DNA from 2 places in the Arthrobacter sp. MP_M4 genome. Region 2 is predicted to be linked to the other one. Evidence: predicted binding sites of a transcription regulator. Region 2 holds the regulator's gene; the other holds the start of a gene.

Region 1 (12,108 bases), on a different contig from region 2:
ACCCATAGCACGACTGATTGAATGACGCAGGCGCCGCCAGCCTGGCTACCGCCCCGACCGTTCCTCTTGCCGTGAGGATGACGCTTCCAGCAGGCAAAGGCTTCGCCTTAGTGCCGGTGATCGCCGCATATGTGATTTTCTCGTCTGTGGAACGTACGACTCCAAACTCCGCGCCGGTAATGTCCTTCGCTGAAGCCCAAAGCTGATCCCCCGTCCAGAAGTCCGGGCGGGATCTTGGCGGCGTTCCACCCAAAACGGGGCTTAACACCTCGCTCATGGGCCGGGTCTCGAGTCCGGCGGCAGAGCGGTCATACATCAGTCCAGCAAGGCCCCCTGCCGTTGCGGCGAGCTTGGTGTTGGCGGCGATCTTGTCGTCGAGGGCGCCCAGTACCTCCGCTATTGCACGCTGTTCGTCATACCTTGGCGCGGGAATTTGCACTTTCAGTAGGGCTGGCTGACGAATTCCGAGAACCGTCGTGCCTGTAGCCCTACCTTGAAGGTCAGACTGGACTTGAGTTGTCTGGAAAGAATAGAAGAGGAAACGACTGTCCAGAACGCCAGCCCGGCCGCGGAGCCCGAACACGCGCTGCGCCAGAGTCAGCGGTTCATCCGACTCGACCAACGCGACGCGGCCGAGCGGTGCCTCGCTGGTGAGGACCACGTCGTGCCTACGCGTTTTGTGGGGCATCCACTTATTCCATACGTCCGGCGAAACGCGTCGGGCGGCCGAGAGATCGAGCACACCGTTGCCCACAGACATGCCCGAAATGGCTGGAATGCCATGTTCGCTGAATTCGGGGTTCTTTCCGCGGTTGTCGATGAGGAATTCCAGTGAATCACCGAGAACCAGCGACGGCCAGGTCACGAGACCCGCCCCAACTGCTCACGCACAACCTGCGCCAGCCGCTCCGACTCCTCGAACTGCTCGTACAACTTCTTGGACAGCCGCGCGATCTTCTCCTCGATCGGCTCGCCGTCGTCCTCCGCGTCAGCAGCGCCGACGTATCGTCCGGGTGTCAGCGCGTAGTCAGCAGCTTTGACCTCCGCGAGACTGGCCGAATAGCAGAAGCCTGCCTCGTCGTCGTATGTCAGGCCGGACTCGACTGCTGACGTTGTCCCGCGCCAGGCGTGATAGGTGTTTGCGATCTTGGCGATGTCCTCGTCGGAGAGCGCGCGCTCGGCGCGGTCCACCATGTAGCCGAGGTTGCGGGCGTCGATGAAGAGCACCTGCCCGGTGCGGTCCACGGAGCCGTTCTTGCCCGCCGCCTTGTCCTTGGCGAAGAACCAGGTGCAGACCGGGATGCCGGTGCTGCGGAACAGCTGGGTGGGCAGGGCCACCATGCAGGAGACCAGGTCCGCCTCGACGAGCTGGGCGCGGATCTCGCCCTCGCCGCCGGAGTTGGACGACATGGAACCGTTGGCCATGACCACGCCCGCGCTGCCGCCGGGGGCAAGCTTGGAAATGATGTGCTGGATCCAGGCGTAGTTGGCGTTGCCGGCAGGAGGGACACCGTACTTCCAGCGGGGGTCGGACTCGGAACGTGCCCAGTCCTTGATGTTGAACGGCGGGTTGGCCATGATGAAGTCCGCGCCGTGGGTCCCGGTCAGTTCCGGGTGCTGGTCCCGGGCGAAGGTGTCGCCCCAGCGGGAGGCGAGGTTGGCGTTGAGGCCGTGGATGGCGAGGTTCATCTTGGCCATCCGCCAGGTGCGCTCGTTGAGCTCCTGGCCGTAGACGGAGATGTCCGAGCCCTCCATGTTGTGGGCTGCCAGGAACTTCTCGGCCTGGACGAACATGCCGCCGGAGCCGCAGCAGGGGTCGTAGACCCGGCCCTGGTGGGGTTCCAGTACTTCGACCAGGACGCGGACCACGCCGGCGGGGGTGTAGAACTCGCCGCCGCGCTTGCCCTCGGCCTTGGCGAATTTCTCCAGGAAGTATTCGTAGACCTCTCCGAGCAGGTCGCGGGCCTTGCTGGCGCCTTGGCCGGTAAACCGGGCCGAGTTGAAGAGGTCCAGCAGCTCACCGAGGCGGCGCTGGTCCACGTTGTCCCGGTTGTAGATGCGGGGGAGGGTGGCGGCGAGGGACTTGTTGTCCGCCATGACGAGGTCCATGGCCTCATCGATGAGCTGGCCGATTGACTTTGGTTCGGCGCCGTCCAACGGCGGGAGGCCCTTGGCGTTTTCAGCCAGGTAAGTCCAGCGTGCACGTTCCGAGACCCAGAAAACGCCGCGGCCGGTGTACTCGTCGACGTCGTCGATCAGCTGGGCGATCTGCTCCTCGTTGAGCCCGTCGGCCTCCAGCTCGGCCTGGATCTGGCCGCGGCGTTCCTCGAAGGCGTCCGAGACGTACTTCAGGAACACCAGCCCGAGGATCACGTCCTTGTACTGGGAGGCATCCATGGAGCCGCGCAGTTTGTCCGCGGCTTTCCAGAGGGTGTCCTTGAGTTCCTTCATGGTGGACGGGGCGAGGTCCACCTTCAATTTCGGGGGCATTGCTGGGTTCCTTCGGTTGGTGAGGCGGCGAGCTTACTGCTGGGGTCTGTCAGGGTGAGGCTTCCGCCCGCTACGCCGTCCGTAATCAGGGTAGCGAGTTCATCGAGGCGCGCGAGCCGTTCTCGGGCCTGTTGCTGCTCGTGTTGCAGCCGGTCGAGAGCTTCGCCCAGCTTCTTCCGCTGGGCATCCGGTGTGCGGCGCAGGCGCCACTGGCGCCAGGACTTGTCCGCTGCGGAAAGGCCGTTGATGTCGAAGGCAACGACGTCGGGCAACAGCCCACCGGGGTCACCGGCATCGATCCGCAGCACCCGGGCAGGGAATACGACGGCGGAACCGCCGTTCGTGTCCACCATGGCCGCAGGCCGGGGACTGGTGCAGAAGATGACGTCGCCAGGCCGGGTCAGCCGGCTCGCGGGATAGTTGGCTGCCAGGTCCAGTAAGCCTATGTACCGGGGCGGTGCGCTGTGCGGGTCAAGCAGCTCCGCCGGACCCACGACCCGGGTCCCCTCCTGTGCAGCCAGGTCCGCATCGTCGAGCCGGTTCCCCTTGAGGTACTTGAGCGTGCCGGCGGCGATCAGTTCCTGAACCGTGGCGGACTGGGCTGCCTTCGCGTTCGGCTCTGCGGGCAGGACGTTCACGGCAGCCGATTCTCTCGATTCGCTGAATTGCAGCAGGCGCACGAGTTCCTCCACTCGGAGTGCTGCCTCGGCACCACCGGGAATCCGAGCCGAACGGTGGGATGGCGCTGCCACCAACGACTTCCTGCTGGCCAGCAGCAGGCGGGTTTGCACCAGCCGGGCGAAGCGGAAGGAGTGGGCGCGCACCGTGGCGCCGTTTCCCATGGAGGAAACGACATCGCTGACCAGGTCCTGCTTCACGTCTTCTGTGAGGTCCTGGGTGCTGAGGTCCGCCACCATGGTCCAGCGCTCGGCAATGGGAACCTCAGCGAACGACGGTCCCAGCACCCAGAGTGCCTGGGCTTCGCGGGGCTTGGCACGCAGCAGGCCCTGGGGCAACCGCACGATGGCGCGCACCCGGCCGATCCGCAGCAGCCCCGCACGGAGCCCTGCAGGGCCGCCGTCCAGCGGCAGATCGCAGAGAACCCGTGCCGGGGCGATGATGACAGCCCGCTGCTGATCGTCCATCTGCAGGAGAAGGTGTTCCACGGCCGTGAGAATCTGCACTGGGTCCATGTCGGATTCACCGGGGGACGGGTACTGCGCCACGTGTACTACGGGTCCGTGGACGGCGAACTCGCCGCCGGGATCGACACGGGTCTGTCCGGTCTCCACGCCGTGCACCCGCAGGCGGCGACGCACCAGGCGGCCGGCGCCGCCGTCGTCGTCCGTTGTCAGAAAGGTGACGGGGGAGCTCTCGCCGGCTGCGTGCACGACGCCCATTAGGAGGTCGCTGCCGCCGCGGGTGGCGTCGGCAAAGACAGCGTTCCCGCCCAGGTTTGCGGCCAGTTCGACGGCAGCAGCGGCAACCAGCCCCACGGCAGAGTCGGTGAGGGCGGTATCCAAGGGTTCCCGTTGTCCCGTCCGGAACCGCGCCGTCAAGAGTTGCTCGAAAGCAGCAGGCGCGTTGTAGGCACTGTCCACCAGTCGGTCCGCGAACGCTGCCGTGGAGGCGAGCGACGCGCCCTTGGCCTCCAGCTCCGAATAGAGGAACCCGTCGTCGGGGTCGCATTCGTCCGCCAGGTCCAGCAGTTCAGCTGTGCTCAGTGTCCCCAGCGCGTGGCCGGTCATTGCCTTGAGCGTCAGCAGGGCGGTCAGAGCGTCCAGCGTGGTTCCCTCGGCGCTGCCGGCTGCTGCGCCGGGCACCCGGGCGAAAGCGGCGGCGTCGCTCACGGCTTCCGGGTTGTTCCCCCGTCCCGTGGCCGCCAGCCAGGCGGCGACCTGGTCGGCATCGAAAAGGTCATGGCCGCCTTCCAGCGCTGCGGGCTCGGGAAACGGATGAGCTGACCCGGCGCTGCGTTTGCGCCACATGGAAACGACCGGGCGCTGGACCTGCGCCAGGGCAGCCACGTCCGAAAGGGTCATGCGCAGGGCATCTGCTTCATTCATTTCCGCCTCCTTACGACGTCGACCCCCAGCCTAACCGGACGGGCACATCTCTCCTTGGAAGTGCTGATAACCGGGGTTATCAGCAACCTTCGACACTGCACGGGCCGGGCCGCCGTAGTTTCGATTCTGTAGCTGACAGGGAATCCTCCGGAGCTGCGACGGCGGCGGCGGGGAACCACGCATTGGGGGACCGGTATCCCGCCGTCGCTCAGCAGCTACCCGAGATCAGAGGAAGAGAACATGTTGAACACCGAGACGAGCGAGCCAGCGGAAACGCACATCAAAGACGTGCTGCACGAAGGGAAGTCTCCTTCTGGCCAGGCAAAGCCGGCACGGAAGCGACGGATCTTCGCTGCCGTCGCCGTCGTCGCCCTGCTGGCGGGTGCCACCGCCATCGGCACCACGCTGCCGGATCCGAAATCCAGCGACGCCTACGCGGCGCTGGCGGCGGAGAAAGCATCCGTGGAGTCCGAGAGGGACGCGGCCGAGTCCAGCTACGCCTCGATGAAGTCCAAGTACGACACGCTGCAGAACGGCATCGCCGCCCGTGAAGCCAAGGTGACTACTCGGGAGGCCGAGGTGGGTAAAGCTGATGCTGCTGTGAAGACAGCGGACGCCGCCGTCAAGGTCCGCGAGGAGGCTGTCACCGGCGCCGAGAAGGCCAAAGCGGCCAACACCGTAGCGGACGGTACATGGACTGTCGGATCCGATATCGAGCCCGGCACCTACCGCGCTGTCGAAGCCGTGGGGTCTTCCTGTTACTGGGGCATCTACCGGAGCGGCAGCAACGGCGGCGACATCATCGAAAACGACATTCCCGGTGGAGGGCGCCCTGTCGTGGCCCTCTCGGTTGGCCAGGACTTCAATTCAACCCGTTGCGGCAAATGGGAAAAGCAGTAACTTCCCGCATCCCATCATTCATTCACCCTAGAAAGGCACCACATGTCCCACGAGATCTCAGAACAGCCCTTGGTCGCTACAATTGCTGCGCCCCAGCCCCGGCCGTTCTTCAAGAAGAAGCGCTTCCTCATTCCGGCAGGCGTCCTGGTGCTCGGCATCGCCCTTGGCTCCTGCTCCGGCGGCGCCACCAAGGCCAGCGACATTGGTCCCACAGCGGCGCCGTCGTCCGCTGCAGCGGCAGCGACTGCTGCTCCGGCAGTTGCCGCGCCGGCGCCGGCACCGACTGTCCCTGCCGGCCCGTCGATTGGGACACCGTTCAGCGTCAAGATGGGCAACGGCGACATCGCGAAGATCACGATCGTCTCTGCCGTGCGGACGGACGCTGTTGCCACGACGGCATTCGCCACCGCGGCGAAGAACGGCAGCTACTTGCTGTTGGACGTCCTCTGGGAAACAGAATCGGGTAAGACCAGCTCCAACCCGTTCTACTTCTCGGCCAAGGACGCTAATGGGCGCAAAGCCGATCTGAGCCTCTTCGCGGACAACCAGCTTGGTTCCGGTGACGTTCTGCCGGGTGACAAGACTCGCGGATTCATTGCTTTCGATATTGCGCCCGGTGCTTCGACCGTGATGATCTCCACCCCGCTGATGCAGGAAGCCGCACGGATCCAGATCCCCGGGTAAACCAGATGGGACTGCTGAAGATTTGCTTGACAAGCTGACATTCAGCCTTCAGCAGCTCCCGAGACATCACCAATATCTGCGCCGAACGTCGGCTTGTGTCCGGTAAAGGATTGCCCATCACATCGGGGGGCGTAGCGGAGCAAGTTCTCAATTCTCGACAGACATGTACATCAACTGTTAGACATCTCTCGGGAGGACGCCGGCCGCGCGAACGGAAGGCGCAGCGGCGCCACCCGGGGGGATAGTTTGGGGGTCACTGACTTACGGGCAACTCGGCGCCGCGCCGTAACAAGCCCAGCACGCCGCTGTTCGCTCCGGCGGTCGGTTCGTATGCCGCCAGGCCGGAGACCGGCGTATCTCGAGAATTCTTCTCCCCTCTGAAAGACCAGAGGGGCACACAAGTGCGGCCGTTCGGGGCCGACATAGCCTGATTGGGGTTCCAGCTATGCATGAAATCAAGTGCCCGCACTGCGGACAGACATTCACTATCGATGAGGCCGGCTACGCCGACATCGTCAAGCAGATCCGCGATGCTGAGTTCGAACAGCAGCTCCACGAGCGGCTCGAGCTGGCCGAGCAAGACAAGGCCACGACCCTCGAACTCGCGGAGACGAAGGCCGCCAGTGAACTTCAGAAGACTGCGGCGGACAAGGATGCCGCGATCCAGGAGCTGAAGGCGAAGCTCGATGCCGGTGAGGTCACACAGAAGCTCGCTGTAGCAGAGGCGCTTAGTGTCGTCGAAAAGGAGCGCGACGCGCTCGTGAACGAGCTCGAACAGACGAAGCTGGAGAAACAGTCATCGGTGGAGCTGGCCGAAGCGAAGCTCGTCAACGAACTTCAGAAGGCCGCCTCGACGAAGGACACCGCGATCCAGGAGCTCACGGCAAAGCTCGAGGCTATTGAGATCGTGCAGAGACTTGCGATCACCGAGGCAGTCAGCACTGTCGAAAAGGAGCGGGACGAATTCAAGAGTGGTCTCGAACGAGCCGAGCTTGCGAAGCAGCTCGGGGAGGCGTCCCTGAAGGACAAGTACGAAACCCAGATCAAGGACCGTGAAGAACAGATTGAGCGTCTGCGGGACCTGAAGGCGAAGCTGTCGACCAAGATGGTCGGTGAAACTCTTGAACAGCACTGCGAGATCGAGTTCAACCGCATCCGTGCCACAGCCTTCCCGCTCTCCTATTTCGAGAAGGACAATGATGCCCGGGCCGGTAGCAAGGGCGACTACATATTCCGCGATTCCGACAGTGCTGGTACCGAGATTGTCTCGGTCATGTTCGAGATGAAGAACGAGAACGACGGCACCGCGACAAAGCACAAGAACGAAGACTTCCTGAAGGAGCTGGACAAAGACCGCACCGAGAAGGGGTGCGAGTACGCCGTGCTGGTCTCTCTGCTCGAGCCCGACAGCGAGCTCTACAACACTGGGATCGTTGACGTCTCTCACCGCTATCCGAAAATGTACGTCATCCGGCCACAGTTCTTCATCCAGTTGATCGCGCTGCTGCGGAACGCCGCGATGAACTCGCTCAAGTACAAGACCGAGCTCGCGCTGGTTAAGGCGCAGAACCTCGATATCACGAACTTCGAGCAGCAGATCGATGACTTCAAGGACGCGTTCGGCCGCAACTGGCGGCTCGCCTCCGACGGTTTCGTGGAGGCGATCAAGCGCATCGACGAAGCGATCAAAGACTTGGAGAAGACGAAAGAGGCCCTGCACAAGTCGGCCAACAACCTGCGGCTTGCGAACGCCAAGGCCGAAGACCTCACAATTAGGAAGCTCACACGAGGCAACGCGACAATGGCCGCCAGGTTCGTGGAGCTGGAGGCTAAGACGGCCGAGTGGGAAGCCAACTGACGCGCCGGATAAGAAGACGCGGACGAGCTGTCGCATGACCGGTTCGGGGTCTTCCATGAGTTCGGAGAGCCGGCGGCACACCTGCGCCAGGGGCGGCAGGGAGAATTCTGCCCGGAAGCCGGCCCAGGTTGGATCGCTGATCGGTTGGGGTTTCAATGTCGCTGCCGGTCTAGTCGCTGATGTTTTCCAGCAGCCACTGGGTGGAGAGCGGGTTCCGGCGCAGCGTGAACGTCCTCAGGGCGGAGCCTGAAGTACCCAGGCGCACCTGGACCCGCCAGAATTCGATGCTGACCATGTCGCCGCTGCCTACGGCGGCTGTGCGCCTGGTGTCCCACCACGCGTCCCGTCCGTACCAGTGCTGGGAATCGGTGTCGGGATCGACAAGCCAAATTTGCCCGTCGTGGCGGATGGCGAGGGGTTTGCCCGAAGTGTCGGTCCGGACCTGCAGGTCGTGGGTCTTGGGGGCGGTGTCGGTGATGGTGCTCATGGGGTGGTGGTTCTTTCGTGGTTCTGTCGTGCAGGTGGTTTAGGCGGCTTTGACGAGGGGGAGTTCGTCCCAGTGGGTGGTGTAGCGGGGGGAGAGCATGTCCCGTTTCATGGTCCAGTCAGGTCCGCCGCGGATTCCGCCGTGGCCCAGACCGATGGAGCCGCGCCCGTACCGTCGGGTCACGTCTTCCAGGAGTGATCCGATGTGGCGTTCTTCGTGCGGGTTTTCGAACAGGGACAGGGGTGCCTGGTTGCCGCTGGGTCGCAGGTCGGTGACCATGATCCCGGCCCTGGCGTAGCGGATGCCCTCCACGATGCGGGGCAGGAGGGCGTGCGCGGCCTTGGTGAGCAGCACCGGATCAGCGGTGGGCATCGGCAGGGGCACGCACACCGAGGGGTAGGAGGTGTCGTTCGGGTTGAAGTGGGAGGTGCCGGCGAACGCGGTGAGGACTTTGGCCTGGAGGCAGTGTTTGGCCAGCCGGGCCGAGGCTTGCTGGCCGTAGACGCTCATGACCTGCCGGATCCCGGCGGCGGTGGTGATGGGGGTGGCGAAAGACCGGGAAAAGATGAGCTGGTCCCGGCCAATCCGTTCCTCCTCCATCGGGATGCAGGGGGTGCCCTGCAGCTCCAGGACGGTGCGCATCATGACCACAGAGAAGCGGTCCCGGATCATCACCGGATCCGCCCGGGCCAGATCAAGGATGGAATGGATCCCCAGGGCGTTGAGGCGTTTGGTCAACCGCGTGGCGACACCCCAGACCTCGATCACGGACAGGCGTCGCATCAGCCCTTCCCTTTCGGCGGCGGGAACGGAGTCCCAATGGCAGACCCCGTCGAAGACGGGGTTGTTCTTCGCCCATTTGTTCGCCAGCTTCGCCAGCGTCTTTGTCGGTCCGATCCCCACACAGACGGGCACGCCGACGTTCCGCCGCACGGCGGCTTTCATGTCCCGGCCCAGGGCCAGGAGCTCATCGGGGGTGCCTTTGACGCCGAGGAACGCCTCGTCGATGCTGTAGACCTCAAGCCAGGCCGAGTACCGGCCCAGAAGCTCCATCACGCGGGCGCTGATGTCGCCGTAGAGCTCGTAGTTACTCGAGAGGGCAACGAGTCCCCATTCCCTGGCCCGCGGTGCGAGTTTGAACCACGGCTCACCCATGGCGATACCGAGGGCTTTGGCTTCGGGGGAGCGGGTAACCGCGCAGCCATCGTTGTTCGACAGGACGATGACAGGCCGGCCCTCCAGGGCGGGGTTGAACGCCCGTTCGGCCGAGGCGTAGAAGCAGTTCACATCCACGTGCGCGATCTGCGGCAGCTGCCGCATCACCGCCGGTTTCGACACGGCCCGGGCCCTTAAAGGTGGTGCAGGCATCGGACGGCAATGCCCCACACCACCAGCTCGGAGAGGGACGGTACCCGGATGTCCGGGTACGCGGGGTTCTCTGCCTGCAGCACGACCCCGGTCGCCGTGATCCGCAGCCGTTTGATGGTCAGTTCCCCGTCCAGGACCGCGACGACCACGGACCCGTCCACCGGCTCCAGGGCACGGTTGACGATCAGTTCATCACCGTCGCTGATCCCGGCGCCGGTCATGGAGTCCCCGGACACCCGCACCACATAGGTGGACGTGACGTCCTTGATCAGGTGCTCATTCAGATCAATCCGCCCGTCGAAGTAGTCCTGCGAGGGCGAGGGATACCCGGCCGCGACAGCGACCGGAGAGATCAGCACCGACAACAACGACGCACCCGCATCTATCACGCGGGGACCAATAAGAACGCCCACAACACACCTTTTATTCGAATATATCTTCGAATAAAGCATACCGCCCGGCACCGACAGCAGGCACCAAACGCTGGGACCGACCTCCGGCCGGGGGCCGGGTTGCACGCCAGTGGGGACAGCTTTGAGCTGTGCGGAGGGCTCCACCTGACCCCAATGGGCACAACCCGGCCAAGCGGGACGCTGTGCGAGGGAATGTCGGGACGAGGGCCTTGGGCGGGGCATAAGGAAACCTCCGCGCGAATCAAGGACTCAAGCGTGGAGGCTCCCGGTTCTCCAAGCTGGGGGGACTGGAGAACCAAAAGCAATTCTACTGACCACCCTGGCCGTCACGCTGCCGGGAAACGGGAGCTTCCGGTCACACCCGGGGGCGGCGGCCCCGGGTCCGCCCGATCTGCCACCCGGGCACGGCGGCGTCCAGAAGCGCGGCCTTTTCAGGGGCGAGGTCGCCGCGCCGGTGTTTGTACCGCTGGGTGTGGATCCACACCCCCAGCGTGTGCTCCTGCTCTGAGGCGTAGTGGTGGTGGCGGGGCCAGTCATTGCCCCCGGCGCGGAAGTCCACGACCTGGGCGAGTCGGTCATGCCACCGGGCCTCTTCCGCGGCCGCCCTGGAGTTCCCTTCCCACCCGGGGACCCGGGCGAGGCCCTCACGGTATGCGGGATCGAGGGCGCCGTCGGCTGCTTCCCGCCGGCGCTCCGAGAGCCACCGCGCCATCGACCGCTCACCCTTGTCCCCGGACCGTTCGCGCGGGAACCGGCCCACGGCCGTAATCCACGCGATGACCTCCTCCATACGGGCAACGTCCATGGGGGAGGGGCCGGCCATGGTCGCGGCCGCGGCGTGGTGTGCGGGTTCGAGTCCCGGGTCCTGGCGGCGGGCGATGACCAGGTGATACCCGACAGTGGTGGGTTCGGCGCGCACGAGATCGGCGATGCGTTGCCGGCTCAGTCCGAGCCGGTACATCAACACCCATTCCGCGTCCGGAGCGCGCCGTAACCGCCTGTCCATGATGGAGCCCATCCTGCCACGACCACCCCGCCAGGCAGGCCGGCGACGTGGCGACCCACCGCCGCCAGCCTGGCCGGTAACCCGACCGGCCCTCGGAGCTCCGGCGGAGGAGAGGGGTCGCCGGGCCAGGGAATGCGGCGGCGGTATTGCCATAAAGTAGTAGGAGTAGTAGTTTTGTTACTACTCCTACTACTATTTTTGAGGTTGTCGCCGTGGCGTTGAGTGTGAAAGACCGTGTGTTTGCTGCTGCTGAGCAGATCAGTGCCGAGCGCCGGCCTACCGTCTCGACGGTGCGGGCGGCGGCGGGTGTGAGCAACGCCGACGCCACCCGTTACCTGAAGGAGTGGGTCGAGGAGAAGCAGGCCGCGGGTGGTCAGGTCGCCGCGACGCCGGCGACGGTGCTGGAACAGGCCGCGCGGCTGGCCGGGGCATGCTGGGCCGAAGCGTCCACCGTGGCCAATGAGCGGCACGCCGCCGCGGAAGCTATCTGGGCGCAGGAGAAGAAGGACCTGGGCCAGGAGATCTCCGAGCTCGTCGCTGACCTGGACAAGGTCACGGGCGAGAAAGACGCCGCCGTCACCGAACTCACGGCCCGGGTCACCGCACTGGAAACCCAGGCCGCAGAGATGACGGCGCAACTGGAGCAGGCACGCGCCGCCGAACAGCAGACCAGCGCCGCCGCCGCCGACGCAGCGGCGAGGGTGGCCGCTGCCGAGGCCCGGGCAGAGACCCTGCAAAACGCCCACGACGCGCTCCTGCAGCGCATCGTGCCGGAAACCCCGGACAAGAACGACCAAGACCAAACGAACCAGTAGAGTCGGCCCCGGCGTTGAGCT
Region 2 (12,108 bases):
CGATTTCCAGGGCCGCCACGATGCCGACGTCGGTGCCGCTGAGGACCATTCCGGCTCCGGCCGCGACGGCGAAGACCGCGGCCACGGCTGAGGTAAACCAGGCGAAATTGTGGATGACCTTCTGGCGCAGCCCGGACCGTTCCCGGTACCTGTCCTCCGCACCGGCCAGGGGCGCGAACTCGGTGGCGGCGTCCTGCACGTGGGCCGGGGCAGCGGCGACGACGGCCGCGCCTGCGGCGTCCTGCTGGCTCGCCGCATACGCTGCCTCCGACTCTGCATCGGACCGGAGGACAGACTCTGCGGTGCGGGTTGGCGGGTTGAACCACATGAGGAAAAGCCCGGAGACCGAGGTGGCGATGCCGACGATCGTCAGTCCGACCACCGAGAAGCCTGCCGTCGCGACCAGCGCGCCCGCGGCAGGCCCAATCATGAACACCAGTTCGGTGGAGATGGCGTCGAGGGCGAAGGCGGTGCGGCGCTGCTCCCCCGTGGCGAGGACGCCCAGGGACTGGCGCACCACGCTGAAGATCGGCAGCGTCAGCAGGCCGCCGACGAATACCAGCGGCAGCAGCACCTCGTACGACACGTGCGGCACCACGGACCAGATGACCGTTTCAGAGATGACGGAGGGGATGAGCGCCCGGCGCAGCCCCACCGTGTCGACCCGCCTGCCGCGCCAGGGGGCGCCGACGGCGATGCCGATCGTCATGACGGCAGCGGCGGCCCCGGCTGCCGCGTAGCCCTGGCCGAGGGTCAGGACGATGTGCAGGGTCAGGAGCACCCCCGCTGCGGAATGCGGTATCCGGGCCACCATCCCGACCAGCAGGAGCCTCCTGATGGGCCGAATAGCCAGCAGCTCCCGGTAAAGCGCGAAATTCACGAAACGACATCCTTCTGGTACTGCTTCCCGGCAGCACCCGGGTTTCCCCCGCTGGCCGTCAGCTACGGTGCTGCGCGCTGCAATTTGACCTCGATGGAGTCAACCCGCTCAGCAAATTCTTCATTCCGCGCCCAGGCAATGTTGAGGCCGGACACGATGGACTGGACACCGGCGGCGTCGAGTCCTTCTTCAAGATAAAGCACCACCCGGAGCTCCGGGCCTGAGCCGCCGCCGGGAACCTGGCTGCCATCGGCCGTGCGCGAAGCAACTCCTCCGCCTGGATGAATTTCAACACGCCGGACGGCCGGAAAGCCAACCGCGGCCTCGCCGAGGCCGCGGGCCAGTTCCGGGTCAGCGTACGACGGCGTCCAGTTCCGCTGTTGCGCCAGTGCCCAGACCGCGGGCCGGCGCACCACAAACGTCAATGCCGAACCGGGGTCGAGCACGAGCAGCTCCGCGTGCTCAGCAACCGCAGAAAGCGCCGCGCGGGCAGCGTAGACGGCCACCGGACGGGCCTCCGGGTGCCATGCCGTCAGCGATGCCGCGGAGGTGAAGACGGGCATCGCCGTACGGCCGTCCGGAGCCTTGAGGGTCACCAGGGCCATGTCGGCCTGTTTGTCGGCCTGGATGCCCCCGGCACCTTCGCCCTCTTCGGCGAGCGTGGCGAGAATCGGCACAAAGACCCGGGCCGTGGCCAACGAGGCCACCACCGCGGCCTCGTCCCCGTCGCCCGAGAGCAGTGCGGCCAGTGCTGCCAGGTAGCCGGGGTCCGCTGCGCCGTCGTCGTCCTCGAAGGTGTGGACCCTGGCGTCGTCGCCGGTAAGGCTGCGTCCGGCCCACGGCCTGCCGGCTGAGTCCGCCGGTCCCCCGGCGCCGGCCAGAGCCGCTGCAATATGCCCGGGCAAGGGCCGGGATGCGGCGGCAGGATCAGCTGGGGTGTTCTGCGCGGGAGGCTGTTCCATGCTGCCGGCCCGCTTAGCGCCGGCCTGCGACGTCGAGGGCCGCGGGCAGCGTGAAGTTGCCGTTGTAGAGGGCCTTGCCGACAATGGCGCCCTCGACGCCGAGCGGCACCAGGGAGCGCAAAACCTTGAGGTCGTCCAAGCTGGAGATTCCGCCGGAGGCGATGACAGGTTTGCCGGTCTTGTCCACCATCTGGCGCAGCAGTTCGACGTTGGGTCCCTGAAGGGTGCCGTCTTTGGTGACGTCGGTGACGACGTACCGGGAGCAGCCGGCGTCTTCGAGGCGGCCGAGGACGTCCCAGAGGTCACCGCCCTCCTTGGTCCAGCCGCGCCCGGCCAGCGTGGTGCCCCGGACATCGAGTCCGACGGCGATCTTGTCCCCGAAGCGCTCAATCACCCGGGCGGTCCATTCCGGGTTTTCCAGCGCGGCGGTGCCGAGGTTCACCCGGGCGACGCCGAGGCTGAGCGCCTTCTCGAGCGACTCGTCATCGCGCAGGCCGCCGGAAAGCTCCACTTTGATGTCGAGCCGGCCCACGACTTCGCGGAGCAGCTCGGCATTGGAGCCCCGGCCGAAGGCTGCGTCCAGGTCAACGAGGTGGACCCATTCGGCTCCCTGCTCCTGCCAGTTGAGTGCGGCCTCCAGCGGTGTGCCGTAGCTTGTCTCGCTGCCGGCCTCGCCCTGGACGAGGCGGACGGCCTGGCCGTTGACGACGTCGACGGCGGGCAGCAATTCCAGCACGGGCAGCGGGGTTTCGGTGGTCATGGTGGATCCTCAGCTCTTTCGGGTCAGCGGGGCGCCGCCACTGGTGCGGCGGCAGGCAGTGTCAGGCGGCCGGCAGCCTCACGCGGCAGGCAATGTCAGGAGATACGCGGCGGCCAGCGCCATCGCGGCCAGGATGTAGAACACGATCTGGACCCAGCGGGGGCTCTTTTGCTGGCGGAACGACAGCGCGCCGCCAACCAGCAGGCCGGCGAGCCCCATCAGCACCAGGGACCACATTTAGGCGGTCCCCGCATCCGCTGCCGGGGGTTGCGCTGTTCCGGCGCTCTCCCGCAGGCCATCGACCCAGTTGCGCAGCAGGCGCGCCCCGGCGTCGCCGGACTTCTCGGGGTGGAACTGGGTGGCGCACAGCGGGCCGTTTTCCACGGCCGCGATGAACGGGGCGCCGTGCTCCGACCACGTCACCAGCGGCGCCGCCATGCGCGGCTGGATGACGTCGAAGTCCCACGTCTGGACGCCGTAGGAGTGGACGAAGTAGAACCGGTCGTTTTCGACACCGGCAAAGAGGCGTGAGCCCGCCGGGACAGATACGGTGTTCCAGCCCATGTGCGGGACGACGTCGGCGGGGAGGAGTTCGACCTTGCCCGGCCACTCCCCCATACCTTCGGCTTCGGTGCCGTGCTCGACGCCGGCCTCGAAGAGAACCTGCAGGCCCACGCAGATGGCCAGCACGGGGCGGCCGCCGGCGACGCGCCGTCCGATCATGCGGATGGCGTCGACAGCCTTTAGTTCCTTCATCACCGTTTCGAAGGCGCCGACGCCGGGGACCACGAGTCCGTCCGCGTTGAGCACGTCCTCCGGTTTGGAGCTGAGGATGACCTCGGCGCCCGCGCGCTCGAGGGCGCGCACCGCCGAGCGGATGTTCCCGGAGCCGTAGTCAAGGACGGTGACCGTGGGTTTGCCCTCGGGCGACGCGGGCTTTTTGCCGGCGTCGGGGTTGATGATGGCGCCGTCCTGCAGCACCTTGCCGGTCACAGCGCACCCTTGGTCGACGGGATGCCTGTGACCCGGGGATCCGGTTCGACGGCTGCGCGCAGGGCACGGGCGAACGCTTTGAACTGGGCCTCGACGATGTGGTGCGGATCCCGGCCGGCGGTGACGTTCATGTGCAGGCAGATTCCCGCGTGCAGGGTGATGGCTTCGAAGACGTGCCGGGTCAGGGAACCCGTGAAGTGTCCGCCGATCAGGTGGTATTCCTGGCCGGCTGGTTCCCCGCCGTGCACGAGGTACGGGCGTCCGGAGACGTCGACGACGGCCTGTGCGAGGGCTTCGTCGAGTGGGACGGTGGCCTCGCCGAACCTGCGGATCCCGGCCTTGTTGCCGAGGGCGGTGCGCAGGACCTCACCGAACGTGATGGCGACGTCCTCGACCGTGTGGTGGACGTCAATGTGCGTGTCGCCGGTGGCCTTGACAGTCATGTCGATCAGGGAGTGCTTGCTCAGGGCCGTCAGCATGTGGTCGTAGAACGGCACGGAGGTGCTGATGTCCGAGACGCCGGTGCCGTCGAGGTTGATCTCGACCAGCACGGATGACTCGCTGGTGGTCCGTTCCATGCGTGCGGTCCGGCCCTCGCCAGCGGTGGATCCGGTGTTGCTCATGTGCGTGTCCTTTGGATGACGACGGTGCCCGGCATGCAGGCAATGTGAATGTCCGGTGTTAAGTCTAGGCGGGCTGCACTGCACGGCCGGCCAGGATCCGCTCAAGGGCTGAGAGGAAGGCTGTGGTTTCCGTCTCAGTTCCGGCGGTCACCCGCAGGTGCCCCGGAATGCCGACGTCCCGGATGAGCACCCCGGCATCGAGCAGCCCCTGCCAGACTTCATGCGGATTCTCGAGGCCGCCAAAAAAGACGAAGTTCGAATCCGAGACGGCGGGCTTGAGCCCCATCCGCTGCAGTTCGGTGACGATCCTGTCCCGCTGTCGCATGATGTCCTTGACATCTGCCATGAGGGCAACCCGGTGGTGGAGGGCTGCCAGCGCTGTTGCCTGGGTGATGGCTGAGAGGTGGTACGGAAGCCGGACCAACCGCAGCGCGTCGGTGACCTCGGGTGCTGCTGCCATGTAGCCGACCCGGGCGCCGGCAAGGGCGAAGGCCTTGCTCATGGTCCGCGAGACGATCAGCCGCTCCCGGCCCGGGAGGAGGGTCAGGGCGCTGGGCGTGCCGTCGTGGGCGAATTCGTGGTACGCCTCGTCGACGATCACGATGGTCTGGCTGGCTTCACCGGCCGCGTAGACGGCCTCCACGACGTCCAGGCCAAGCCCGGTGCCGGTGGGGTTGTTCGGGGAGCAGAGGAAGACAATATTCGGCTGGAGTTCCCTGACCTGGCGGGCAGCCGATGCGGCGCTGAGGCCGTAGTCCCCGGCGCGGACCCCGACGATGTACTCGGTGTCCGTGCCGGCAGCCAGCAGCGGGTACATGGAGTACGTGGGAGGGAATCCGAGCGCGGTGCGTCCGGGTCCGCCGAAGGCCTGGAGGATGTGCTGGAGGACCTCGTTGGACCCGTTCCCCGCCCAGATGTTCCGGGCACCCAGTCCATGGCCGAGGTACTCCGCCAGTGCCTCCCGCAGCTCGGTGAACTCCCGGTCCGGGTATCGGTTCAAGCCCGCCGCGGCGATCGTGACGGCTTCGGAGATGGCGGCGCGGACGTCGGCGGGAACGCCGTGGGAGTTCTCGTTGACGTTGAGCAGGATGGGAACGTCCAGCTGCGGCGCACCGTACGGCGTCAGGCCGCGCAGGTTGGTCCGGAGGGGAAGTCGGTTCAGTCGCTCTAGCTGATCAGTCACGTCCTTAGTTTAAGTGACGCGGCCGCAACCCCGGAATCCATGTGTTCCGCCGGCCGGGTCCGCAGGGTTCCCTGGCACTACTTCGACGGAATGAAGAGGGCCTGGCCGGCCTCAAGCTGGGATGCCTCCAGATTGTTCAGCTCGATGATTTCGCTGACGACGTCGCGGGGATCCCGTTCCGGGGCCACCGTGCGGGCAATGGCCCACAAGGACTCACCGGGCTGCACCGTAACAGTCACCGAGGGGGTGGGGGAGAGTTCGGCAGCAGACTCCGCGGCCTTGGCGGGTGCACTGAAGAATCCGCTGAAGGACAGGATGAGGGCGGCCAGGAGGATCAGCGGCACGCCGATGAAGACAAAGCGTCCCCGTCGCGTGAGCTTCAGCGGTGCCTGTGTGGTTCCGGCTCCGCGGCCGGTGGAGGCGGGGACGCCGCTCGGGGCTTCCTGATCTGCGGGGCTGAGCCTGCTGATCGAGGCCGCGGTCTCGCGCCGGCCGTCGTTGCCGGATGCGCCGCGGGCAAATGTGTTGGAAAACGCGCTTGATGCTGACATGAACTGAGCCCTCCTGGACCATACTGTGCCGCCCGGCGTACTCCACGTACTCGCCGCCAACCGGCCTAATCTTCGAACAAACAACCGAACGATGCGCGGGGTTCTCCCGGTGTCCGGCTAAATGCGGGTGTTCAACTAGAACACATATTCGAATCTCGCTTGTTCTGTTTTAGCACTTATCAACGAACATTGTCGAGACTCGCTAGAACAAATGTTTGAAAAAGCAGTGCGGCTGGCCTACGTTTGTGTTCAAGAACAACCACATCTGCAGTTGATCAGCAGGGTCTGACATTTCAGGCCGGAAGTTCCCGGCAGCCGCAGCCACGGTGGCCGGGCGGAACGGAAAGGCGTTGGCGAACATGGCAGCACAAGCCACTGGCGGCAGGGCCCCTACGCGGAGCCCGCAGGCGGCCCGGCCACCAAAGAGCCTCACCGTCCGGCAGAGAAAGATCCTGGAAACCATCCAGCGGTCCGTGACGGACAACGGCTATCCGCCGTCCATGCGCGAGATCGGTGACACCGTGGGTCTGGCGAGCCTGTCCAGCGTCACCCACCAGCTTTCGCAGCTGGAAAAGCTCGGTTATTTGCGGCGTGACCCCAAGCGCCCCCGCGCCATGGAAGTGCTGATACCGCTGACCCTTGATGAGGGCACCGCCAAATCTTCGGGGGTGGCGAAGTCCGGTTCCCTGCGCACCGTCGGCGGCCTGTCCGTGTCGGAGCTGGCAAGCGCAACTGACACGGCCATGGTGCCGCTGGTGGGCCGGATCGCCGCGGGCGGTCCGATCCTGGCCGACCAGGTAGTGGAAGATGTCATGCCACTGCCCCGCCAGCTGGTGGGCCACGGCGAGCTCTTCATGCTCAAGATTGCCGGGGATTCAATGATCGACGCCGCCATCTGTGACGGTGACTGGGTGGTGGTGCGCCAGCAGGGCGACGCCGTCAACGGCGACATCGTCGCCGCGTTGCTGGACGACGAAGCTACCGTCAAGACGTTCCGACAGCGCGATGGCCACACCTGGCTGCTGCCGCAGAACACCCAGTACGAACCCATCCTCGGCGATCACGCGGTCATCATGGGCAAGGTCGTCTCGGTGATGCGCTCCCTTTAGGACATTGCGCCCGAACTACCCGGTCAGTCTGCGGACTGGCCGGGTTTTTTTCCGAGCCGTTCCAGGGCCGCGAGGGCTACCGCCGGATCCGTCGTCGGCCAGAACGGCGGCAGGGCGGCCCGAAGGAAACCTCCGTAGCGCTCAGTGGACAGCCGGGAATCCAGTACTGCCACGACTCCCCTGTCTGTTGTTGTGCGGATGAGCCGGCCTGCGCCCTGGGCCAGGCGGATCGCGGCGTGGGTTGCGGAAACGCTCATGAATCCGTTGCCGCCGGCCTGGGCCACCGCGCGGGACCGGGCCGTCATGAGGGGATCATCGGGCCGCGGGAACGGAATCCGGTCGATCACCACCAGACGGCAGGCCGTTCCCGGCACATCGACCCCTTGCCACAGGGACATGGTGCCGAAGAGGCAGGTGTCCGGTTCGTCGGCGAACTGCTTCACGAGTGCCGTCATTGTCGAGTCACCCTGGCAGAGAATTGTCATGTCCAGCCGTGGTCTCATGGCTTCGGCGGCGTCCTCGGCGGCACGCCGGGAGGAAAACAGGCACAAGGCGCCGCCGCCCGAGGCACGGATCAGCTTTTCGAGTTCATCGAGGGCCTCTGGTGAGGTGCCGCGGCCGGGCTTGGGCAGATGTTTGGCGACGTAGAGGATGCCCTGCTTGGGGTACTCGAAGGGTGAGCCCACGTCGATGCCGGTCCAGCTGGGCGCACCGGGTCCGAGCAGCCCGAGGCCTCCGGCAGCGGGCTCGAAGGCGGATCCGATCGCCAAGGTAGCCGAGGTCAGGATAACGGTGTGGTCGGCGAACAGGCCCTCGCGGAGCCGGCCGGCGACGCTTAGCGGTGCGACGTTGACCAGGGCCGGCGCGGACTCGTCCGGCTGGGAGTACCCCTGCTGCGGATCGAAGGTGCTGTTGCGCGAAAACCAGACCACCTCGCGGTTCTCCCGCGCCGCGAGCAGCCGTTCGCAAAGTTCCAGGATCACCATCAGTCGGGAACGCGCGAGCTGCCGGCCGCCGTCGACGGTGTTGGCGCTGTCCCCTTTGGAGTCCGAGAGCGCCGCACGGCAGGCATCCCGCAACTGGTCCACGCAGTCGAGTTGTTCGCTGTTGAGGCCGTTGGGCAGCAGTCCGCTGGGCACGCCCTCGATGGCGAGTTCGAGGTTGGCCGCGGCATTGTTCAGGGCGTCCACCGTGATGCCGGTGTGCTTGCGGGCTCCGGACGCCGCAGCGTGGACCATTGCGACGGAGAGCTGCCCGGAGACAGCTCCGGTCACCCGGTCCTGGAGCTCGTGGGCCTCATCCACCACCACGACGTCGTATTCCGGCAGCACGGCAAGGCCCTCGAAGGCGCTGACGGCCAGCATGGCGTGGTTGGTCACCACGACGTCGGCGTCCGCGGCGTTCTGCCGGGCCAGCTCGCTGAAGCATTCCGCCGCCAGGGGGCATTTTTGCGCGCCGAGGCACTCCATGGACGTGACGGAGACCTGCCGCCAGGCACGGTCCGTGACCCCGGGCAGGAGTTCGTCGCGGTCTCCCGTGACGGTGTCCTCAGCCCATTCACGGAGCCGGACCACCTCCTTGCCCAGCTGGGAGGATGGCCCGCCCATGGCGGCAGCGAAGTGCGGCACGGAGGTGTCCTCGCCGAGCGAGAAGAGCTGCCCTTCCGAGGGTTCTTCGGAAGGGAAGCCACCCTCGAGCTTGTGCCGGCACACGTAGTTGGAGCGTCCCTTGACCAGGGCGATCTTAACGGGCCGTTCCAGCGCCGGCGTGATGGTTTTCAACAGCCGGGGCAAGTCCCGGCCGACAATCTGGGTTTGCAGGGCCAACGTAGCTGTGGAGACCAGGGTGGGCTTCTCACTGACCAGGGAATGGGCGATCAGCGGGATCAGGTACGCGAGGGACTTACCTGTACCGGTGCCGGCCTGGACCAGCAGGTGGTCGCCGCTGTCAATCGCGTGCGCCACCTGCCGGACCATTTCGTGCTGGCCCTCGCGGCTCTGGCCGCCCATGCCGGACACGGCGCGGTCGAGCAGCTCAATAACGAATTCTCCGCCGCCCTTGCTGCCTGGGTCCGTGTCCGCCCCGCTCACCGCCGCCTCAGTCATTGCTGATGAAGGAATCCAGTTCAGCGGCGAAACCTTCGCGCACCATCACCACGGCACGGGTGCCCGCTTCCTCGTGGTCAAGGCTGAGGATCTCGGCGTCGGTCTCGTGCAGCTTGCTCAGCAGGTCCCCACGGTTGTACGGGATCATCAGTTCGAGTTTCACGCTGGGCCGCGGAATGCCCTCGCTGATGGCCTTGAGCAGTTCCGGGATGCCTTCGCCCGTGCGCGCCGAGACCACAACATGGCGCGGTTCGCGCTGCTTGAGCCGCTCAATCACGAAGGGGTCCGCGGCGTCGGCCTTGTTCAGGACGATGATTTCCGGCACCTTGCGGGCGTCGACTTCGCTGAACACCGCCCGGACGGCGGCAATCTGGCCTTCCGGGTCCGGGTGGGAGACGTCCACGATGTGCAGGATCAGGTCCGCGTCGGCGACTTCCTCCAGGGTGGAACGGAAAGCCTCCACGAGCTGGGTGGGCAGGGAACGTACGAAACCGACGGTGTCGGCCAGGGTGTAGCCCAGCCCGTCCGAAGTTTCCGCTTTGCGAACGGTCGGGTCCAGGGTGGCAAAGAGTGCGTTCTCCACCAGGACACCGGCATCGGTCAACCGGTTCAGCAGCGAGGACTTGCCCGCGTTGGTGTATCCGGCGATTGCTACGGACGGCACGGCATTACGACGGCGGTTTGCCCGCTTGGTCTCCCGTGCGGGCTTCATGGCGGCGATTTCGCGCCGCAGTTTGGCCATCCTGGTCCGGATGCGGCGGCGGTCCAGTTCGATCTTGGTTTCGCCGGGGCCACGCGAACCCATGCCGGCACCGGCACCGCCCACTTGGCCGCCGGCCTGGCGCGACATCGAGTCGCCCCAGCCGCGCAGCCGCGGGAGCAGGTATTCGAGCTGGGCAAGTTCCACCTGGGCTTTACCCTCGCGGCTCTTGGCATGCTGGGCGAAGATGTCCAAAATCAGGGCGGTGCGGTCGATGACCTTGACCTTGACGATGTCTTCCAGGCTGCGGCGCTGCGAGGGTGCCAGTTCGGCGTCGACGACGACAGTATCCGCGCCCGTGGACATCACGATGTCCTTGAGCTCCTGGGCTTTGCCGGAACCGAGGAAGGTCCCGGGGTCCGGCTTGGCCCGGCGCTGGACAATGCCGTCGAGGACCTCCGAACCGGCGGTCTCGGCGAGGGCGGCAAGTTCGCGCAACGAGTTCTCGGCGTCCGCGAGGGTGCCTTCGGTCCAGAGGCCGGCCAGGACGACACGCTCCAGGCGCAACTGCCGGTATTCGACCTCGGTGACGTCTTCGAGTTCGGTGGACAGCCCGGCGGTGCGACGCAGGGCGTGCCGTTCCTCAAGGTCCTGCTGGTCACCGTCGAAGGTGCTGTGTTCCTCGTTCAGCCCGGAGATTGCCTGCGCCTTGCCGAGCACCGATGAAGGCTCGCCGGCAGCGGGGGCCGCTTTCCGTGCAGGGGTGTCCTTGGCGAGGATCCGGTCGATGACAGCCTGGATTTCCGCAGGACTCATGTCCTGGGCTGCTGAATCGGGTCCGGTGTTGGGCTGACTGGTCATGGTCTCCTTTAGAGGTTTGGCAACTTCAGAATAGTGCGGATCCGTGCTGTCCGGGGCGGTATTCGCGCTCGGCTGACGACTGGTGGTCAAAACGGGGCCTCCTGGGATGCCTGCGGCAGCGGTGCCGGGCGGAGAATGCTCCGCGGGGGAGCTTTTGCGGTGGGGAATAATCTGGCCGTCGGGGCCTTGATGAGGAAGGAACGCTCCGCCGGACCGCACCTTGCCGGGCGCGGCCAGACTCCAAGGGATTCGGGCGCCAAGAAAAATTTCCTTACGGAAGAGTCGGAGATGGCGCACTGAGCGGAAGGTAGCTACCTGCGTCGCTGCGGGGACGGGACGAAGCCCGTGCCGGTTACTTGAAGTTCGAGAGCATGTCTTTAAGACTAGCAGACGTCCTGGCGGCCTCCGCCGCCCGGCCCTGGTTTCGCCTGAGCCCGGCGGCCAACTAATCTGGGCAGTTATGGAGTCTGCACACTATTTCAGCGCCCAGCCTGCCGGACCGTTCACCCGCAAGCCACTGACGGTGGAGTTGGCCGGCGAACTCCGGCAGCTGCAGACGTCCTCGGCGATCTTCAGCCCTGACGGCGTCGATAAGGGTACTGCGGTGCTGTTGGCCGAAGCCCCGGCCCCCGCGCCGCAGGGCGCCTTGCTGGACATCGGCTGCGGCTGGGGTCCGATCGCGCTGACCATGGCCCTGCGGGCACCGCATTCACACGTCTACGCTGTAGACGTCAACGAGCGATGCGTGACCCTGACCAACGAAAACGCGGGTCTGCTGGGATTGGGGAACGTCACGGCCAGCACCCCCGACGCCATCGACCCGGAGCTCCGCTTCGACACCATCTGGTCCAACCCGCCCATCCGGATCGGCAAAGACGAACTGCATGCCCTGCTGCTCCTGTGGTTGCCCCGGCTCGCGCCGGGCGGCTCGGCCTGGCTCGTGGTGCAGAAGAACCTGGGCTCGGATTCCCTTCAGCGCTGGCTTGCAGCGGAGCTGGACAGCAGCTTCACCGTGACCCGGGAGAGCACCTCGAAGTCTTTCCGGATCCTTCGGGTCAGGAAAGCATCCCACTAGCGACGATGACCGCGGGACCGCTGAGCTCGACGTGCTCGTGGCCCTCCGCACCGAGGAAGAACTTCACCCCGACCACGCCGCCCGGTACGTGGACGTTCCAGACATCGGGCGCGCCCTGGCCGGCCCAATGGCGGATCGCGACGGCCGCGGCGCACGCTCCGGTCCCGCACGACTGCGTCTCCCCCACGCCCCGTTCATGAACACGCATGGTGATAGTTCCTACCCCCTCATGCACCAGGGGTTCCGACGGGACCACGAACTCGACGTTGGTGCCGAGCGGCGGGGCAGGATCAACGTGCGGAGCGC

What was found. The regulator LexA, encoded in region 2, represses DNA repair genes until DNA is damaged. The targets are predictions, from matches to a motif close to TCGAACANNTGTTCGA.
Region 1: the regulator LexA is predicted to act here: its motif matches at 10,281-10,296, upstream of RCH15_RS14790 (LexA family protein).

The regions. Positions count from the first base shown of each region.
Region 1 is NZ_JAXCHX010000022.1:50,331-62,438, reverse strand. It holds gene RCH15_RS14830 (restriction endonuclease subunit S) at 1-865, opposite strand, end outside; gene RCH15_RS14825 (class I SAM-dependent DNA methyltransferase) at 862-2,490, opposite strand; gene RCH15_RS14820 (hypothetical protein) at 2,475-4,556, opposite strand; gene RCH15_RS14815 (hypothetical protein) at 4,797-5,456, shown strand; gene RCH15_RS14810 (DUF4352 domain-containing protein) at 5,499-6,140, shown strand; gene RCH15_RS14805 (DUF2130 domain-containing protein) at 6,586-7,998, shown strand; gene RCH15_RS14800 (hypothetical protein) at 8,168-8,485, opposite strand; gene RCH15_RS14795 (Y-family DNA polymerase) at 8,525-9,805, opposite strand; gene RCH15_RS14790 (LexA family protein) at 9,835-10,266, opposite strand; gene RCH15_RS14785 (helicase associated domain-containing protein) at 10,622-11,272, opposite strand; gene RCH15_RS14780 (DNA-binding protein) at 11,485-12,087, shown strand.
Region 2 is NZ_JAXCHX010000002.1:404,686-416,793, reverse strand. It holds gene RCH15_RS04360 (MFS transporter) at 1-880, opposite strand, end outside; gene RCH15_RS04355 (SseB family protein) at 943-1,842, opposite strand; gene priA (bifunctional 1-(5-phosphoribosyl)-5-((5-phosphoribosylamino)methylideneamino)imidazole-4-carboxamide isomerase/phosphoribosylanthranilate isomerase PriA) at 1,856-2,602, opposite strand; gene RCH15_RS04345 (hypothetical protein) at 2,681-2,839, opposite strand; gene hisH (imidazole glycerol phosphate synthase subunit HisH) at 2,840-3,595, opposite strand; gene hisB (imidazoleglycerol-phosphate dehydratase HisB) at 3,592-4,218, opposite strand; gene RCH15_RS04330 (histidinol-phosphate transaminase) at 4,283-5,401, opposite strand; gene RCH15_RS04325 (LysM peptidoglycan-binding domain-containing protein) at 5,479-5,952, opposite strand; gene lexA (transcriptional repressor LexA) at 6,312-7,061, shown strand; gene RCH15_RS04315 (ATP-dependent DNA helicase) at 7,085-9,166, opposite strand; gene hflX (GTPase HflX) at 9,159-10,727, opposite strand; gene RCH15_RS04305 (class I SAM-dependent methyltransferase) at 11,188-11,802, shown strand; gene dapF (diaminopimelate epimerase) at 11,783-12,108, opposite strand, start outside.